One region of the Neobacillus camarae genome, then DNA from elsewhere that is predicted to be linked to it. Evidence: riboswitches for the same ligand, from Rfam matches in the RefSeq annotation. Region 1 holds a riboswitch; the other holds the start of a gene.
What was found. Region 1 has a riboswitch for FMN ahead of ACY8D0_RS19035 (ECF transporter S component). Riboswitches for the same ligand answer to the same signal wherever they lie in the genome.
Positions count from the first base shown of each region.

Region 2: linked by a shared signal. The riboswitch ahead of ribD (bifunctional diaminohydroxyphosphoribosylaminopyrimidine deaminase/5-amino-6-(5-phosphoribosylamino)uracil reductase RibD) and the one ahead of ACY8D0_RS19035 (ECF transporter S component) in region 1 are both predicted to bind FMN.

Region 1 is NZ_JBUCKX010000003.1:749,041-759,474, forward strand. It holds gene ACY8D0_RS19010 (LysM peptidoglycan-binding domain-containing protein) at 1-492, opposite strand, end outside; gene ACY8D0_RS19015 (CPBP family intramembrane glutamic endopeptidase) at 485-1,093, opposite strand; gene ACY8D0_RS19020 (RecQ family ATP-dependent DNA helicase) at 1,098-2,591, opposite strand; gene ACY8D0_RS19025 (YpbB family protein) at 2,591-3,628, opposite strand; gene ACY8D0_RS19030 (ferredoxin) at 3,868-4,116, shown strand; gene ACY8D0_RS19035 (ECF transporter S component) at 4,246-4,812, opposite strand; FMN riboswitch at 4,961-5,094, opposite strand; gene ACY8D0_RS19040 (peptidoglycan DD-metalloendopeptidase family protein) at 5,176-5,937, opposite strand; gene ACY8D0_RS19045 (hypothetical protein) at 6,108-7,277, opposite strand; gene sigX (RNA polymerase sigma factor SigX) at 7,252-7,803, opposite strand; gene ACY8D0_RS19055 (ATP-binding protein) at 8,114-9,895, opposite strand; gene ACY8D0_RS19060 (response regulator transcription factor) at 9,892-10,434, opposite strand, start outside.
Region 2 is NZ_JBUCKX010000001.1:1,456,553-1,466,986, reverse strand. It holds gene ACY8D0_RS06695 (Dph6-related ATP pyrophosphatase) at 1-259, shown strand, start outside; gene ribH (6,7-dimethyl-8-ribityllumazine synthase) at 306-773, opposite strand; gene ACY8D0_RS06685 (bifunctional 3,4-dihydroxy-2-butanone-4-phosphate synthase/GTP cyclohydrolase II) at 814-2,007, opposite strand; gene ribE (riboflavin synthase) at 2,038-2,694, opposite strand; gene ribD (bifunctional diaminohydroxyphosphoribosylaminopyrimidine deaminase/5-amino-6-(5-phosphoribosylamino)uracil reductase RibD) at 2,708-3,790, opposite strand; FMN riboswitch at 3,909-4,056, opposite strand; gene ACY8D0_RS06670 (GyrI-like domain-containing protein) at 4,182-4,649, opposite strand; gene ACY8D0_RS06665 (oxidoreductase) at 4,763-5,596, opposite strand; gene cspD (cold-shock protein CspD) at 5,755-5,955, opposite strand; gene ACY8D0_RS06655 (Cof-type HAD-IIB family hydrolase) at 6,032-6,799, opposite strand; gene ACY8D0_RS06650 (iron-sulfur cluster assembly accessory protein) at 6,947-7,252, opposite strand; gene qoxA (cytochrome aa3 quinol oxidase subunit II) at 7,637-8,602, shown strand; gene qoxB (cytochrome aa3 quinol oxidase subunit I) at 8,592-10,434, shown strand, end outside.

The DNA.
Region 1 (10,434 bases):
GGCATTTGCCTGCACGGAAGGTACCTCGGATGTTGGAGCCGATTGCGGTGTCACATTCGCCCCATCTGTTTCCTCTGTCCCGGTTTGACCTTCATCGGATGCAGGAACGGCTGGCTCATCTATTTCCTGGTCTTGCTCTGTTGATTCTGTTTCTTGCTCACGAGGTGATTGATTCGGTTTATCAGGCTTTGATTTTTCCAGATTGATAGTTTCATAACCAACAGAATCTCCCGACGTTTTGGTACTTACCGTGTTTGTTTTTCCGTCAAGATAGGAAATAACACTGAAAATAATTAGCGGAAGGAGAATAAAGGAAAGGACTAGCAGTCGAATAACCGGGTATTTCAGTTTCCATTTAAACTTATCTTTCTTTTGCCGATGCAGCTGTTCCCTGGGAGGAAGTTGGTCGTTGGCATCAATGGTATCGTTTATTTTTTGGATGCGTTGTTTTAGTCTTTCTGCCTGTTCCCGATATGGTTCTTCTTTATTCATGTAGTACTTCCTCCTGTTCATCAGTTCTTGGAGAATGTTTAAATTTAATATAGATACCTAATAAAAAGTCAATGATAAAGTGCATCATAATCGTTACAGCCAAGTTGCCTGACCATTCATAAATGAAGCCAATCAATAGACTTAGGGAAACAATATTCATAAACAGGTACCAATTAAACAAGTAACGGTAGTGAATAACCGCAAAAATAATGCTGGCAAAAAGGAGACCAACCTTGGTCTGAATGATTCCCCTGAAAAGTAATTCCTCACTAAAAGAAACGATAGCTGCAATAATAAAAATAGTAAAGACACTTCTATTCCGAAAAATCCGATTGTTCAATCCGCCATCATCATAATATGAAGCAGGCAGCCATTTCATCATAACAATGTCAAGGATGACTATAACTACACCGGATATCAGCCCTACAGAGAGAATTCGTGAATCGAAAAGGCGGATACTATTCAAATAGGCAAAGCCGTCAAATAAAATTACACCTAACACAAACGAGACCACCAAGAGTATGATTTGTGTTAAAAACAAATGAAACAGCAGTTCCCGGTCAGTTAAGCTCTTGATAAGTTCACTGTATTTGGTTTTCATTCCCTCAACTCACAATGGATAATAATTTAGTAAGATATTCCTGCCAGGTTTCTTCGTTTGTCACCAACTTGATTGGTTTGGTGATGGTCTGATACCTATGCAGGTCAAGGCTGCATAAATCACAGCAGGCTTCCGGTTTATCCGTAGTGGTTTCATCGAAATAATCAAGGACCGCCTCCCTGCGGCATTTTTTCGATTCTGCCCACATCTTCATTCGATAAATGTTTTTTCTTTTTATGCTTAATCGTTCATTCACATACGACTTTACATTTTCCTGTAATTTCTCAAGTTCTGTTTTATTCCGTGGAATCTGTTCCAGAAAATTTTCCAATAGTCTCCACTGCAGTTCGGAAAACCCCCCCAGGTTCCTGAGTTCAGGATTTAGTTTATCCTCTCCCGCCTCGCTGTCTTGCAAAATTTTATGGAACAGCCAGTCAATCTGTTGTTCCGCCGGAAGTTCACTTTCCGCAAGCTGTATGGGGAGAATCTCATCCCCCGGAGAAAATAAAAGAATCGCAACACTTGGATGCCCGTCACGTCCAGCCCGGCCAATTTCCTGAAGATAAGATTCCATTTGCATTGGCATATGAAAGTGAATGATAAATCGGATATTTTCTTTATTTACACCCATACCAAATGCGCTCGTTGCACAAATAACATCAAGCTGATTATGGATAAATTGCTGCTGGATTAAAATCCTCGAATTCTGGTCCATGCCTCCGTGATAAGCACTAGCCCGGCAAATCCCTTTTTCAATTAACAAAGCCGCCATTTGGTCAGCCGCCTTTTTGCTGGAAAAATAGATGATCCCCGGCTTTTCCAGCATCGTCACCAGGTCCAGGACACGCTTTTCCTTATCATGGTAGTCCGGAATTTTCTCCACATAAAATGCAATATTGGGACGATCGATGGTTGATTCCACTTTCGTTACGTCCGTTAATCCTAGAGAGCTTAAGATGTCTTCTCTAACTTTTTTAGTTGCTGTTGCAGTTAAGGCGAGTGTTAACGGGGAACCCAGTTTTTGGCGCACCTCCCCCAGTTTGGAATAATCGGGGCGAAAATCATACCCCCACTGTGATATGCAATGGGCTTCGTCCACGACAAATAATGAAATGGAAAGCCCCTTGAGCCTTTTAATAACAAAAGACATATTAAGCATTTCCGGTGAAATAAAAATATATTTGTAATTTGACAAATGGTTAAGTACAGCATTTTTCTCTGCTGCCGAAAGAAACGAATTTAAAGCGACCACCCGTTTTTCACCAAAACGCTTAAATTGTTCCACTTGGTCCTGCATTAGTGACAGAAGGGGCGATATGATTAGCACCTGCCCCTCTAAAATCAAACCAGGCAATTGATAGCATAAAGACTTTCCCGTTCCGGTAGGAAGCATGGCCAATGTGTGATTTCCTGCAAGAATTGAGGAGATCACTTGCTTTTGGCCCGGTTTAAACGAGGTATAACCAAATCGTGTTTCTAACAGTCTCTCTAATTCCATTATTTAACACCATACTTTGCTAATACTAATCTAATTTGAAAATAATTGGCGGATTGCACCTTATTTTTAATCAATTTTAACTGCTTTGTCTCAATTTCCTGTGAGGCATTCAGAATCTCTTCCATCAAGCGCGGACTTACGTAAGAATCAATCGAAAAATCCGGCAAATGTAAAGCAAACTCGACGAAATGGTCCTCGATTGTACTTAACTTTAAGTTTCTTAAAGCGGCAATTTGATCCAACGGGTAACCTTGATTCCATAATTCCCAAGTCCTTCGCGAGGATGCGGTCAAGGGATTGCTTGGCTGGACATTACGGAGCATGGTTTGCAGCATCGGATACATTTGTTTATTTCGATAAAGTTTTTCTATCAAGAAATGTAATGAATTGATAAATTCAACATGGTAGTCATAAACATCCAAATGAAACTTCTTGGCTGCTTGCTCTTCTGTTAAGCCTATCTGACGATAACCAGAAAGGCGATAAACTAAGCAAGATGGATTTACATCTTGCTTATGAAGGAAACAGGCCATCAACTCCGACAAAACCACACCGGCTACTTCCCTTTTGGGGACGGTAATTTCACTCAGCACCAACTTAATCCAGTCGTGCACTTGTTTATTTTTTTGTATTGGAATATAGTTCGACTCCTGGTTTGCAAGATTGGAGGCGACCTGAATAAATAAAGATAATCTTTCCCAAAACAGGGTGGTGAATTGTTGATTGTCCCAACCATTAATATACTTGGGAATCAGATTGGTTTCCACCTGCAATTCACCGGATTTTGTCACACTATATCGCTGTTGGCCAATACTTTCAATTTTTTGTTGGCCGGCCAATTTTTGAATAATCTCCTCAAAGGACTCTCTAGACATCTGTTCGGATATTCCAAAGAATCGTTTCAGATTAAATAAATGGGCATCTTGAATGGTTTGGGATGATTTTTTTCCATTTAACAGATGAAATATAGAGAAGACAGTCCTTTCCCCATTCAGCTGTTTTAAACAGTATAAAATAATGGTTTCAATTTTCTGCATTCTCCCACCACTTCAGGTTGTTTCGACATTTTCCTCTCTATTTTAACATGAAACAACAGGAGATGTTGCTTGAATTTGGAGAAGTTGCAGAATTAAGCAAACCATTGGAAAGCATGGCACTTTTCTATTGAAAAGTTACCGTTACACCTATACAATAGATATGAGTAATGCGTTTTCCATACAGTTTGTGGAAAATAGTACCATATTATTTTTGTTATAAAACTGGGAGGTTTTTTTTCATGGCAAAGTATACGATTGTTGACAAGGAAACATGTATCGCATGTGGTGCATGCGGCGCGGCTGCACCGGATATTTACGATTATGACGATGAAGGAATTGCGTTTGTTACCCTTGACGATAACGAAGGGATTGTTGAAATTCCTGATGTTTTAATCGACGATATGATGGATGCCTTTGAAGGCTGCCCTACTGATTCCATTAAGGTTGCAGACGAGCCATTTGACGGCAATCCAACTAAATTCGAATAAGATTTGCCACTAAGGATATTTTAAGCTCTAAGCCCCCGCTTTTTGGCGGGGGTTTTCCTTTTAGTTTTATAGATTTTGATACGAATTTATACAAATAAAAAGCAGCCGTAGTGGCTGCTTTACTTTTTATCAAGCATTCTTAATAGTTGTATGTTTATTAATCCAAGACTGCATCCTTACGAATAACAGCATAAAGATAAACGACATCATGATTCCCTTGATAAAGTTAAACGGAAGGACGGCTGGTACTACAAGGTTTCTCATATCAGGATAGTGTAATAAAGCCGTATAGGCTGGAAGGATAACCAAATAATTAAGGACACTCATCAAAACTGCCATTGTAACTGTCCCGGCAACCAGGCCCAGTGTCATCCCCTTTTTGGTTTTTAGCCTGTTGTATACAAAATAAGTTGGCAGCATAAACAAAATTCCGGCTGCAAAGTTAGCAAGATGCCCTACAGGGATCCCTGTCTGGCTTCCTGTTGCAATATAATTTAAGATATTTTTAAAAAGCTCGACCAGTATCCCAGCGACTGGCCCAAACATGAGAGCAGCAATCAGCGGAGGGATATCGCTGAAATCAATAGACAAGAAATTTGGAAACATTGGCAGCGGAAAGTATAGCAGCATTAACAGATACGAAATGCTGCTCAGCATGCCTATTGCAACCATTGCCTTTACCTTATTGTTCTTCATTTTTCCTCTCTCCTTTTCGATCCATCATTAGGAAGAGAGGTTCAGCACTAGTCAGCCTAAAATAAAACTCCCTCAATCGGTAAATTGAGGGAGTTAAAGGCACACTTAATAAACGTTCAAACGTTGATTTTTTGAACGTATGCGGAACCTCCATCTTCTCCCATCCAGACTATACTGTCGGCTTTGGAATCGCACCAAATCCTGCCTATAAAAGGCTCGCGGGCTCTAGAGCTGTGCTCTAATACCGCCGATCGGGAATTTCACCCTGCCCCGAAGATAGATCATATTAAATTTCTACTTTATTATACTGAAAATTACTGAGTTTGTTAAGTACTTCTGTTTGACTTTCATTAATTATTCACATTATCGCAAATATAAAACTTGTGCTGGTGTAATTAAATCAGTCGACAGATGGTTAAGTTCCTTTATTCTGGTTACGCTAATATTATTTTTTCTGGAAATGGCATACAGCGTATCACCTGACTTCACAACATATTGTTGGGTAGTAGAATGTAAATTCGACGATGGCGGATTATTTTCCATTTGTGCCTGAAGATGCATACTAACTTCCACAACATCTCCCGCACTGGTCTTCCCTCCCTGTACAGTCTCACCGACTTCGGCTTTTCCGAAAACCATTTCAGGATTTATGGCGTATTTTTTATCGTATCTCCACTCGATTTGGTGCGATTCAAAATGAAGATGAACACCAGTAGCTTGCCCTGTTTGTCCCATATAACCAATTACTTCCCCTTGTTTTACTCTTTGTCCTTCCACTGCATTACGGTTACTTAAATGGGCGTATACCGTTACAAACTGATTAGGGTGTTTAATAAATATCACATTGCCATATGTATCAGAGGAATAAGATTTCTCCACCACACCGTCATCTACTGCCAGAATGGGCGTATTTAGGTTCCCTGCAATATCGATTCCTTTATGTTTTCCTTGCCTTGTCCCATAAATATCGGATATTATTCCATCCGCCGGCCAAATCCAGTGGTCCTTAACCTCTTTCATATCCTGCAACACAGCTGCTTGTGAGTGCCTTCCCCCCAAAAATAATAAACTGACACAAACAGCCATTAGAATGGCAATGAAAAACCTTTTTACATAATCACGCATTTATAACCTTTCCTCCTTAGAACTTGTCCCCTCCTACCATATGTTCCCATGTATAAATTTAGAACAATCCGCATAGAGAGGTACTGCCTAACATACTTGTTATAATTTGGTTTATTTTGCAGTTTTATTCAAAAAAAAATAAATCAACCATTGCGGTTGATTTAAACAGGTTAAAAGTCACGCCTATTTGGGGCTAAAGGCACCCTGATTTCTTTCGTTAGATCAAATGGGCCGATTTGGGTGATTGGTGGATTTGTAATGGAAATCCTTTCAAAGCCAAAATCTTTTGCCGTCAGCAAAATCGCTTCGAGTGAAAATAAGGTTTGCTGATTATTCTCGAGTTCGGTATTGGTTTTAAGAGACAAATTTAAAATTTTTCCTTCATCCACCACGTTTTCAATTTGAAATGAGGGCAAAATGGATTTTTGCAATCCTGTAACCGGAGCCTCCCCCATCATGGCCCCAAAAGCCGACTGGACATCATTAAATGGCGTGTTATAGGGTACTATAAAGGGCTGTTCGCTGCCTTGTGGATAATAAAAGTAAAAGGCACGGTTCTTGTCATTGGTGACAGTAATATCATCTACTTCCCCTGTATTTCCAAATTCAATGCCAGGGTTTCCGGCTGTAGAAAGTTTAATTAACTTAATAGCGCTATTCGAAGAAACATCCTTTTTTAATATCTCCATAAAGTCATTTTCATTTGCCGATCCTTGGCCATATTGGTGACCGTATGGTACATCCACTAAAACCTGGTTATTTTGTTGGTCAAGGTTTACGGATGCATTAAGTGGATAATAATCCGTCAATCCCCATTGGGACTCTTTAAGTTCAGATGCCTTTTCATTGAATAATTCGACCCATGTTTTTCCTTGTGTCTCCTTCACGATACTGGAGACCGGTACCAGGAATAGAGCCTGCTCATCAGGTATCCAATAGGTTACAACTTGGCCATTACCAATTTCATCATCATAAATAGCGGTTTTTTCCATTTCTGAATTCACAGCTGCCATCTCTGGCGAACCCGTTGTATTTTCATTGGATGGTTCCTTTTTAAGGGCTACATTGCCGTCAGCCTGCATTTCTCTGCTCTGGACCGATTTTTGTTCACCGGCCCTATCCATTGATTGTTGGTTTCCATCCATAAGCTTAGGTACCAATATAAAGAAAAGAAATAATGCCGCGGCGGCTGCAATTCCAGGGAATAGCCATTGTATCGATTTACGCCTTCTTTGAGGAATATTATGGTAAATATTACTAGGATGGCGATTATCTTCTATCTTTGGCATCTGTCTAAGTAGCTGAATTAGTTCTTCATCGCTCCACTCTGACTTTTTCACTATTCTGTCCCTCCTTCTCATAAAAAGTCTCCATCTGCTTTTTTAAAACCTTTAACGAGCGATGTTGCGTTGTCTTAACTTTACTTTCTGTCCACCCCAAAGCTTGAGCAGTTTCTGCAATCGATAAATCTTGAATAAATCTCAAAATGATTACCGCTCTTTGGTCGACTGTGCAATATTTCAAACATTTATATACCCACTGTATCTCTTCTCTTTGTACAGTAATTTCCTCTGGTATTGGATAATCATCCTTTACTTGATTGTTAGACCAATCGAACTTCTCGAGAATTTTTTCCTTCCATCCTTTTTGCTTCCGGAAAAAGTCGATGGCCACATTTCGGGCGATGGAAAATAACCATGTTTTTTCGCTGCTTTTTCCTTCAAATCGTTCATAAGATTTAAACACCCTGATGTATACTTCCTGGACGAGATCTTCTGCTTGTTCTTTGTTTCTAACCATATAAAATAGAAATTGGAACACGTCATGATGGTATTTTTGATAGAGTTCATCGAAAACGGAGTCCATCAATTCCCCTCCCCGTTCAAAATATTAGTCGATGTATAGGTATAAAAAGTTTCACTTCCATAAGTGTAGACTTTTTTCCAGCAAAAAGGAAGGCGCTTTTTTATGAAAAACTCAGTAGAAACGGGCTGTGGATTTTGGCTCCACAGAATTAAAAAAATAAAAAATATCTTTTAAAAGAGCCTATTAAAAAAAGGATGACTCTAGTTTTATGAGTCATCCTCTCTAAAATCACATCGGTTTCTTTACTAGCTCGCTTGCGAAAATGTTCCTTGTGAATCAAGAACAATCGGCAAATTCCTTCCTGTTTTTCCTATTTTCGCGGGAGCAAAAAGGAAAATGTCGTTCCTTGGCCGAATTTACTACGCACGGAAATCTGTCCCCGATGTGCCTCAATAATATTTTTTGCAATGGCCAGCCCAAGTCCAGTTCCGGATTTGCCCCGCGTTCTGGCCTTATCCCCTTTGTAAAACCGTTCAAACACAAATGGAAGGTCTTCTTCAGTAATTCCCGAACCAGAGTCCTCCACCTCTATTCTGATTCCTTTGTCTTCAAACGCAGCTTTTAAAATAACTGAACCGCCTATGGGAGTATGCCGGATCGCATTATCAATCAGGTTTGTCAGCACCTGTTCAATCCTGTCAGGATCAATGTGAATGAAAGGCAGCCCGTCTTCGATTTCGGCATTTAATTGTATCCCATTTTCTTTAGCCAATCCTTGGAACTTATGAATAATCCTCTGAACAAAAGCTGACAAATCCACTTCTTCTATCGTTAGTTGAATGTGTCCAGCCTCCATCCTGGCCAAGTCCAACAGTTCATTGACCAGTCTGCCCATTCTAAGGGATTCATCATATATTACCTTTGCCATCTCACGTTTCTCTTCTTGGCTTTCTGCAATATCATCTACGATTGCCTCGCTATATCCCTGTAACATGGAGATTGGAGTTCTTAATTCATGAGATACATTGGCAATAAAATCTTTTCTCATTTTTTCTAGTTGTCTTTCTTCCGTCATATCACGAAGTACTGCAACGGCGCCACGGATGAACTGGTTACTGTATAACGGACTGACGAGCATCACCCAATGGCGGCCTTGTAGAGAAATCTCCCCAATCTGCTCACTCTCAGTGTCAACCGCTTTTTGAAAAAGTTCCATTACTTCAGATGGAATGGCTTCATTCGAACGGTTCTCACCTGTTTCATAATACCAATATTGAAGAAATCGATCAGCAGGCGGATTGGTAATCAAAATCGTACCATCCCGATTAAAGGTGATTACCCCGTCCGCCATACTGCTTAAGATGCTTGCAAGCTGTTCTTTTTCCTGATTGAGGGCATTCATATTAAACTTTAACTGTCTACCCATTTGATTAAATGCGGTAGCCAATTCTCCGATTTCATCATGTGTTAAGATAGGAACCTTTGTATCGAACTTTCCTCTGGCCACTTCAAATGCGGCTTCTCTCATTTTCCTAAGCGGCGCCGTTATTCTTGTTGACAGAAAAAAGGCGAAAATAGTGGTAAGAATAATGGCGACCCCCGCGACCAGCAAAATAAATTTTGCGGCAGACCGGGATGTTTCCTGCATACTTTCCAATGATTGATAGATAAAGACGGCACCGTTTTCTTCTTGTCCAGGAAAATGCAAAGGCACCCCAATAATCGAGTAATTAGACTCTGAATTGCCTTTATTGTTTCCGGAAATATTCGTTATCTTCTCAACGGTTTGGTCATCTTTGAATACTTTTGACAGTTCCGAGTCACCTTTAATTTCTGGCAGCAATAATTTGTTGTCTGATTCTATGTTGGGAGAGTAATAAAGTTCTTGGTCATTTTTTACAACCATCACTTTAGTGAAATCATCAATCATTTCCCATGATACCTCAAGCCCCAATTTAAATTCCTCATTTGGGTGCTCTTCCAGAACATGGGCTATTTTACCAGCAGTATTGGTTAAATCATTCTTGGTTTCTGTAATGCTGTAGTTTTGAAAGTACTCAAGTAGCATAACTGTTAATATAAACAGTACAAATGCAACTAACAAGATGATGGTAAACCAGAGCTTACCTACTACACTTCGCAGGAAGGTCATTCATTAATTACCTCGAATTTATACCCCACTCCCCAAACTGTGACAATCATTCTGGCAGCCTCTTCTGACACCTTATTCAGTTTTTCACGAAGACGCTTTACATGGGTATCAACCGTACGTAAATCACCGAAGAATTCATAATGCCATACTTCTTTCAGCAATTGTTCCCGGTCAAATACTTTATCCGGTGCTTTGGACAGAAAATAAAGCAGTTCGTATTCTTTTGGAGTCAAGCTGACTTCTTTCCCATCAGCTGTTACTCTGTGCGCGTCATTATCAATAGTCAAGTGCGGGAATACAATCACATCTTTGGTTGTGGTTTCTGTTTGAAGATAGCTGGTTTGGGATGATCTCCGTAAAATGGCTTTGACCCGTAAAACCACTTCCCGAGGGCTGAACGGTTTAACAATATAATCGTCCGTTCCCACTTCAAAGCCCTGAACCCGATTGACTTCCTCGCCCTTGGCCGTTAACATAATGACCGGAGTGGCTTTTTTCTCTCTAAGTTCACGGCAAACCTCAATCCCGTCTTTGCCGGG
Region 2 (10,434 bases), on a different contig from region 1:
TAAAACCATTGTTACCGCTGTAGATGGCACTAGGTTGGACCCATCATTTGCTGGCAGGGTCATCGACCATGATTTTCTTAAGGACCTTCCATTAGGGGTGGATGTGTGCGGTGAAAACGGTGAGTTTCATACTTTCGTGTTTGACGGTCCGGTCTTCACCAAGCCAATTGAATTCCAGCTTTCAGATTCAGTGATTAAAACAAAGGATTTGCACACAAACAAAGACCGGTTTTACTTTGTGGATTTACTGCCGGGATGAAGGAATGAAAACAAGGAGCAACTTTAGGCTGCTCCTTCTTCTTGGACTATTCAAAACTCCTGCACAAGTTGGCCATTTCAATGGCCGCTGTTGCTGCATCCCAGCCTTTATTACCAGCCTTTGTTCCCGCCCGCTCAATTGCCTGCTCTATCGACTCTGTGGTGAGGACCCCGAACATAACGGGTATTCCACTATCCAACCCCACTTTTGCAACGCCTTTCGACACTTCATTACAGACATAATCAAAATGCGGGGTCGCGCCGCGAATGACTGTACCCAACGTGATGACTGCATCATATTTTTTGCTAAACGCCATTTTTTGGGCGATTAAAGGAATTTCGAATGCACCGGGAACCCAAGCAACATCGACGTCTTCGTCTTTTACGCCGTGTCTTTTAAGGGCATCCTGCGCCCCGCCTAACAACTTGCTTGTTAAAAATTCATTAAAACGACCGACCACAATACCGATTTTTAAACCTGTTCCTACTAAATGCCCTTCAAACAATTGTCCCATTTTTTATAGCCTCCAGAATAATAAATTTTTTAATCTTCCATTAAAAATGAAGCAGATGTCCTAATTTTTCATGTTTAGTCCGCAGATATTTTTCGTTTTCTGCTCTTGTTTCCATTTGCAACGGGACACGCTCCACTACTTCAAGGTCATAACCTTTAAGGCCCTTAATTTTACGTGGATTATTAGTCAACAGCTTCATTTTCTTTATTCCTAAATCCTTCAGTATTTGTGCGCCGATTCCGTACTCCCTTAAATCCGCTGGAAATCCGAGTTTTTCATTTGCTTCGACCGTGTCAAAACCCTGCTCCTGCAGTTTATAGGCACGTAATTTATTTAGAAGCCCAATTCCGCGGCCCTCCTGGCGTAAATAAAGCAAGACGCCATTGCCGGCCTGTTCAATTTGGCGCAATGCTGAATGAAGCTGCGGTCCGCAGTCACAGCGATATGACCCGAAAACGTCCCCGGTTAAACATTCGGAGTGAACCCTGACCAGGGTTGGTTTTGCCGGGTCAATTTCCCCTTTGACAAGTGCCACATGTTCTTTATCATCAACCAGATTCGTATACCCAACGGCTTTAAACTCACCAAAGGCAGTTGGCAGCTTAATTTCGACTTCCCGCTTCACCAATTGATCCTGCTTATTGCGGTACTGAATTAAATCCTTAATGGTAATCATTTTTACATTCAACTGATCGGCAATTTTACGCAGCTGGGGAACACGCGCCATCGTCCCGTCTTCATTCATGATTTCACAGATGACTCCCGCCGGTTTTGCGCCGCAAAGTCTAGCAAGGTCCACGGCCGCTTCCGTATGGCCGGTTCTTCTTAATACGCCGCCCTTTTTGGCCACCAGCGGAAAAATATGCCCCGGCCGTTTAAAATCTGACGGTTTCGCTTCAGGATCAATCATGCTTAAAACCGTGGCAGACCGCTCATATGCCGAGATGCCCGTCGTGGAATACTTATGGTCAATGCTGACGGTAAAATTAGTTCCATGCGGATCCGTGTTTAACGATACCATTGGCATAAGATCCAATTTTGCCGCTATGTCTTCTTCAACGGGTACACAAAGGAGCCCTCTCCCATGGGTAACCATAAAATTAATCACATCGGGGGTCGCTTTCTCTGCCAAAGCGATAAAATCCCCTTCATTTTCCCTGTCTTCATCGTCACATACAATAACGGCCTTTCCCGCTTTTAATTCCACCAAAGCTTCTTCAATCGAGTCAAACATTCTAAACCACTCCTTGTAAACGATAGTTTTTTACAAAAAACCATTATCCTGTAAAAACTCAGCTGATATGCCGCCGGTTTTCTTCGGTTTTGCATTCGGTGCATTTTTTATAAAATGTCCAACATATTTCCCTATCATATCGCACTCCAAATTGACAATGTCCCCGGTTCCTTTTAAACCTAAAACAGTTTCCGACAAAGTATGGGGGATTAACGAAAGTGTAAAACTGGTGTCGGTCACGCCAAACACGGTCAAGCTTGTCCCATCCACCGCGATTGAACCCTTTAAGATGATATACTCCATCAAATCTGGCCCTGTTTCAATTTCATAATATACCGCATTTTCATAGGCCTGTTTTTTCTTAATAACGCCAGTTCCATCAATATGCCCGGACACAAAATGTCCTCCGAACCTGCCGCCGGCTGCCATGGCTCTCTCAAGGTTAACCTTAGAGCCCCGTTTTAAATCCCTTAAGCTTGTCGCTTTCACCGTTTCGGGCATGACATCAACTGTAAAAAACCGCCCCTTGAAAGACGTAACAGTCAAGCAAACACCGTTCACCGCAATACTGTCGCCAAGATGGACATCTTCGAGTATCCTTTTCGCCTCAATGGACAAGACAAATGATTCCCCAGACCGCTTGATATCTGCCACTGTACCAATTTCTTCAATGATTCCGGTAAACATAATTCGTACTCCTTTATACAGGTTCAGCTATAATCCTTAAATCATTGCCAATCAAGTCAACTTGTTTTATCGTTAAATTCACGGCTTCCTCTATTTTTTCAATTCCATACCCGCCGAAAGAAGCTGGTGCCTGTCTACCTCCAATTAGCTTCGGGGCAATATAGGTGATGATTTGCTGGAAGGCTCGTTCTTTTAAGAAACTTCCGTGGACTTCTGCCCCGCCTTCGACAAACAGGGAGGTGATCCCACGTTTGCCAAGGCTGGAAAGCATAGCTTGAATCGAAATTTGCGAGCTATCCATCTTGATGATTTCCACCCCTAATTCCCGGTAGGCCCTTTCATGATCTGCCTTCACTTCAGAACCTGTTATAATCCAAACAGGCGCCTCGCCATCCGTTAGCATCTTAGACTTTAAGGGAGTGCGCAGATAGGTATCCAAAATAATGCGGACCGGATTTTTTCCTCCCGAAGGAAGCCTTGTCGTTAACGTGGGATTATCCTTAATGATGGTATTCACTCCGACCAATATGCCATCGTGCCGGTGCCGGAATTGATGAACGTCCATTCTTGCGTCCTCGCCGGTAATCCACATACTTTCTCCGGTCGAGGTAGCTGTTTTTCCATCCAAGCTTACCGCCGATTTCAAGGTAACGTAAGGGAGGCCCGTTTGGATATTGTAAAAAAACACTTTGTTCAATTCGCGGGCTTCCTGCTCAAGCAGTCCTGCCACAACTTCGATTCCCGCACGCCTCATCCGTTCAATTCCCGTTCCCGCCACTTTCGGGTTAGGATCGGTTGTGGCAACTAACACTTTTTTAATCCCGGTTTGAATCACCAGGTCAGAGCAGGGAGGTGTTTTACCATAGTGGCTGCACGGCTCAAGCGTCACATATAATGTAGCTCCTTTTGCTTTATCGCCGGCCATCCTGATGGCATGGACCTCGGCATGGGGTTCTCCTGCTTTTAAGTGTGCCCCCATTCCAATTAGCTGATTATCCTTAACCAAAATAGCCCCCACTGCGGGATTGGGCGAAGTCTGCCCCAGCGCCCCCTTGGCAAGGTCTAACGCTAGACGCATATAATCTTGATCATTCATCCGACCATCTCCCATTTAAAATGTAAAAAGCCCTGAAGCGTGGTGCTTCAGGGCCTAAAAATGGCAATAGGAAATTAGGGCTTACACACTGTGCAATTTTTCAGTGAATAAACCTATCGTTCTCCTTCTCCCATCCAGACTTTAACTGTCGGCTCTGGAATTTCACCAGATCCACCGTTTAACCAATCGGCTAACCGGGTCACGGACTAAAAAGCATTTGCTTTATCACCGCCGGTTCGGAATTTCACCTGACCCCGAAGGAATTATTTAATTTGGTTTGGTTTTACAATCCTATTATACGTTAATGATTTAAAATGTAAAAATTTTTGTTCTGGCCAGAAAAAAATAGAGAGGAAGATACAGCCCTTCCCCTAAGATTTTATGACTATTTTCACTTATATGTCTTGACCGGCAAGTATATTTCCAATTGAAGATTTCCGTTCTCATCCCGGTCCGGAGACGTCTTTTTATAAACTTCCAAACTTAATGCTTGATGATCCTGGTCATAACCATACTCGTTCATCCATGTAAGCAGTTGCAGGTATGTACTTTGAATGTCGTCGGGTTTTCCGACATGGGTAGTAAACACATAATTCTTTTTCGGAATCGTAAAACCAACCATGCCATCCGGGATACTCTCTAGATTTTCCACAGGTGTTGTGACATAATAGGTAACTTCCGTTTCCCTGCTATGGAATGGCGCGATGAAAACAGGCTCTTCCGTCCTACTTTTAATTTCCTTCTCCCGTTCCTCCATTACTTTAAACAAGCTTGGAATTGAATCCAACTGGGAGTAACAGCCATTCCAAGAGATTCCTACGACTTTCATACTATCTTTCTCTATCACTTTAATATCCACTCATACCCCACCCTTATAAGATATTATCTCTAAATATTCTCATCCTTTCCCGAAAATCCTTCATAAAAAATTCGACTTTTTCCCACAAATTATTATTTTCAAAAAATTATAATTTAAGTAAGTTTTTGCCAAATTATCTTCTCCCATAGCTTCCATGGGATGAAATCCCTAAGAAACATAGTTAATTTTACCCCTTTTCCAATCGGGTAGCGAAGACTGGGCTTGTCCAGAGAAGTGATCTCTGCTACTATTCTAGAAACATCTTGCGGATCCCCATACTGGGCTTCCCCCGCCTCGAGGTATGTTTCTAATTTTTTCATATAAGGATGATATGGGGAATCTGGCAGTGATGCTGAGACTTGTTTGCCAGTGGACCAGATATTGGTTTTAAAGGAGCCCGGCTCCACAAGAACGACATCGACGCCAAACGGTTTCATTTCCAAGCGGAGACTCTCGCTCCAGCCTTCGATGGCATGCTTGGAAGCGACATAGGGGGACAACCCAGGAAAGGCCACTTTCCCGCTAATGCTGCTAATCGTGATGATTTTTCCTTTTCCCTGTTGACGCATATACGGCAAAACGGTTTTTGTGACTCGAATAACCCCGAAAACATTGGTTTCAAATTGCTTTCGATAATCCTCCAATGATATTTCCTCTACAAAGCCCCCAGCAGCATACCCAGCATTGTTGACAAGGACATCTACTTTGCCCAAGCTTCCAATAAATGAGCTAAAATTTTTTACAGATTCATCCTCTGTAACATCCAGCTCATGGATGATGATACTGGATTCCAAACGAAACTTCTTTGCCTCCTCTAGTAACGGTGCTGCTTTCTGTAAATCTCTCATGGTCGCAACCACTTGATAACCACTCTTTGCAAGCTCGATACTAGTAAGAAAACCAAAACCACTCGATGAACCCGTGATAATAGCAATGGGTTGATCCATCTTCTTCCCCCCTTTTAAGACAATTATATAATAGAAGGATTTATTTTCTATATAAAACGTGATGAAAAAACCAACCGCATTATGGGTTCCCTTTTCCCAAATGCAAAATAACAAATGGCAAAAAAAACAGACCCCCCAAGAGTCTGTTTTTATCATCATTATTGTTTGTGCACGTTAACGGCTTGCGGTCCCCGCTGGCCGTTTTCAATTTCAAACGTCACTTCTTGTCCTTCTTCTAAGGATTTGTATCCTTCACCTTGTATTGCAGAGAAATGGACAAATACATCTTCTCCGCCTTCACGCTCAATAAATCCAAATCCTTTTTCATTGTTAAACCATTTTACTTTTCCGTGTTCCATTCTAAATAATGCCTCCCTGAATAATCAAAGCTAAATTAAAATACTTTATATTCTATTTTTCCCATTTTTTCATTTTTTATTCGCCATTTTCCGCTAGTATCCAAGTTCGAATGGCAAAGGCCACGCCATTTTCATCATTTGTCTTTGTCACCCAATCGGCAGCTTGCTTTACTTTTTCTTGGGCATTCCCCATGGCAACCCCCAAGCCGGCCTCTTTAATCATCGCCAGATCATTCAGGCTGTCCCCGACTGCCATGACATTTTCCATCTTTATTCCTAACCGGCCGCAAACAATCTCCAGTCCTTTCGCTTTCGAGATCCCGACCGGGTTAATTTCAATGTTATGGACAAACGAATTAGTTAATTCAAATTCCCCTCTGGTTTGTAATTGTTGAAAAACGGTTTCCCGAATTGTTTCGTCCTCGATATTGAAACCAAATTTCATCCATTCCATATTATGTAAATCTTCGGGCATTTCATCATGCCAGGTCTGCTCCGTACTAATTGCCCAAAATCCAGTGTTGAATTGCCGGGACAGTTGGTACATCCATTCTATCTGTTCAGGTGTTAATAGTTCCCTGCGGAACAGTTCCCTGTTTTCATCCCATATTTCACTGCCATTTACGGTTACCAAATAGGAATTAAGCCCCAATGCATCTGCATGTTCCCTGCATGTGTTAATTGAACGTCCTGTACTAAGGACGACAATAATACCTTGATTTTGTGCCTCTTGAATGGCCAGTTGGTTTTCGTTAGATATTTGATGATTGCTGTTTAATAAAGTGCCATCCATATCCAGTGCCACCAATTTAATTTTCTTGCCATTTATGTGATTAGTCTTCATAAGTACAGCGACTCCCTTCTTCCTTTTTAGATTAACATGTTTAATAGGTAAGAACAAAAATATTCCCTTTATTTACATAATATTTTTATAGTAACGTCTGAAAAGTAAAAAAGCTGGCCCGAATCAGGGTCAGCTCGTCTTTAATGATTAATGATGATGGTGATGACCGCCCATCGCCGGGTTTGTAATCACCCATTCTTCTTGTGGGACTTGGAAATATTGAATCCACACCCCATCCAAATATTCGTCACCTTTTTCCAAAATAAAATCAATATCTTTATCCGTTTTTACGACTTCATCGTTTTCCGTCGGAGTATCGAGCATTAGGTCATAATGTGCATGATCCCCGTGAACATTTGTCACATATACGCGGAACAATTTTCCTTGCGCGTCTTCTGCTTCCATCATTTTTTTTAATGCTTTCGCAGCATTACGGTTAATTTTTACCTTCATAATTGAAATCTCCTCTTTAAAAAAATTCACTGTATTACTTCATTACTATAGTAAAATAGCCAATCCAATGCAAATGAATCCTACTAATAATAATGATTTAAATTACAATCAAAAGGTTTTTCCAAAGAATTCCTTGAATGCCTATTTAAATCCTTAACAAATTTGTCACAAATTTGTTCAAAAACCTATATAAACGTCACTGACATCTTGGTAAACTAATTTATGAACTTTCTTTGTCTGTTAGTAATTATTCTAAAATCATAATGATTATAACAAGTCCTAACAGGCTTTTCCAAATTGGCTCACTACATAAAAGATTGTGAACATATTCACATCAATATAGGCCAATGCATAAATGATTATAGAGAGGAGATTGAATAACAAATGTTTAAGAAACGATGGTTGATTCCCCTGCTTTCACTGTTTACCGCCTTGTTGCTGAGCGGTTGTGACAGCAAAATGGTGGTCTTTGATCCAAAGGGACCAGCTGCAAGAGAGATTTTGGATTTAATTAACTGGTCTCTTGTATTCATGGCCCTGATTGTGGTAGTTGTCGTCGGCTTGTTTGTGTACATTATTTGGAAGTATCGGGCACGCCCGGAAAATGAGGGCTACGAGCCACCTGAGGAACACGGCAGCACAAAACTCGAAATGATCTGGACGGCTCTTCCAATTGTCATCGTTATAGCGTTAACGATTCCAACGGTCAAAACCGTTTATGGCTTAGAAAAGCCTCCTGCGGAGTATGCCGACAAAGACCCTATCGTAATCAACGTTACCTCTGCTGACTGGAAATGGATTTTCAGCTACCCGGAACAAGGGATTGAAACAGTGAATTACGTGAATATCCCTGCTGGCACACCTGTTCAGTTTAAATTAACCTCGGCGGGCACAATGCAATCCTTCTGGGTACCTGCTTTGGGCGGTCAAGTATACACCATGAATAAAATGGAAACAAAAATGTATCTAACCGCAGACCAGCCAGGTGAATTCTTGGGAAGAAACACAAACTTTAACGGACGTGGCTATGCCGATATGGAATTCACGGTGGAAGCCAAAACTCCTGAAGACTTTGAAAAATGGGTCAAAGAAGTCAAAGATACGGCTCCTAAATTGTCTGAGAAAAAATATTTGAGCTTATTAAAGCCAACCCACTTAGGCCGCGAAACCTTCGTTGGCACACATTTACAATGGGTTGATCACGGTAAAATGAATTCAGGTACTTATACGAATCCTGAACTATACGAAGTCCATGGTGTCAAAGGGAAAATTTTTGAGGATGAAAAATCCCAAAGTGAATCCACAACCACGGATAAAAATACTGATGGAGGTGAGCAAAGTGGACATTAATTGGCATGATTTATTTATTGTCGGTAATCCATTAATATTAGGCTCTCAAATTGCGATTCTACTTTCAGTGATTGGTATCGTGGCATTGCTTACCTACCTTAAAAGGTGGAAATGGCTATGGCGCGAATGGCTTACCACTGTTGACCATAAACGAATCGGGATTATGTATATCCTGGCCGGTGTTCTCATGTTTTTCCGCGGCGGTGTTGACGGCCTGATGATGAAGGCCCAAACCTCCCGTCCGGAAATGAACTTTTTAGATGCACAGCACTATAACGAAGTGTTCACCACTCACGGAGTGATTATGATCTTGTTCGCTGCGATGCCGCTTTTAATTGGGATCATGAACTATGTGATTCCGCTGCAAATTGGCGCGCGCGACGTAGCATTCCCGCAATTGAACGCCCTAAGCTTCTGGCTGTTCTTCAGCGGTGCGATGTTATTCAATATTTCATTCGTTATCGGCGGTTCGCCTGATGCAGGCTGGACAGCTTACTTCCCTCTTGCTGGTAAAGAGTTTACGCCAGGTATCGGGAACAACTACTATGCAGTGGCGATTCAGATTGCCGGTATCGGTACATTGATAAGCGGTATTAACTTTATTGTCACGATTTTAAAAATGCGGGCAAAAGGCATGACGCTAATGAAAATGCCGATGTTCACTTGGACATCGTTTATTGCCTCTGTTATTATCGTTTCCGCTTTCCCTATTTTCACAGTTGCCCTTGCCTTAATGGCAATGGACCGTATTTTCGGTACCCACTTCTTCACGCTGAGCGGCGGTGGAATGGATATGATGTGGGTTAACTTGTTCTGGTTATGGGGACACCCTGAGGTTTATATTGTTGTTCTTCCTGCTTTCGGGATGTTCTCAGAGGTTATTGCTACCTTCTCAAGAAAAATGTTATTTGGTTATAAATCGATGGTGTTCTCTGTCGTTGGTATTGCTATATTAAGTATGCTCGTTTGGGTCCACCACTTCTTTACAATGGGTGCGGGACCAGCAGTTAACTCGGTGTTCTCGATCACAACGATGATGATTGCGATTCCTACCGGTGTCAAAATGTTTAACTGGCTGTTCACGATGAGAAAAGGACGGATTGAATTCTCTACCGCGATGCTGTGGGCTCTTGCCTTTATCCCATGCTTCCTAATTGGTGGGGTTACAGGGGTTATGTTGGCGATGAGTGCAGCCGATTATCAATACCATAATACGTTATTCTTAGTGGCTCACTTCCACTATACATTAATACCTGGTGTTGTTTTTGCGGTATTTGCCGGTCTTTACTACTGGTGGCCAAAAATGTTTGGGTTTATGCTGAATGAGAAGCTTGGAAAAATTCACTTCTGGCTTTTCACCATCGGCTTTAACGTTACGTTCATGCCAATGTTCTTCTTGGGACTTGATGGTGCGGTAAGACGTTCGTATACCTATTCTGCCGAATCTGGGTTTGCCCCATTATTTTTAGTTTCAGCGATTGGCGCTGTCATCTTGGCACTAGGTTTTGCTGCATTCTGCTACAACATTTATTGGAGCACAAGATATGCAGACAGAAATATTTCAAACGACCCATGGAATGCAAGAACATTGGAATGGGCAACAGCTTCCCCTGCCCCACTCTATAATTTTGCAAAGGTACCAGAAGTCAAAACATTGGATGCATTCTGGTATATGAAGAAACAGAATGAAGGTTTAACCCTTAGTGATGAGGAAATTAAAGAGATTCATATGCCTAATAATTCCGGTCTTCCGTTCTATATGGGAGTAATCTTCGGAATTACAGGGTTCTTGTTAGTATTTGAATGGAAACTTGCGGCACTTGTTGCTGCTG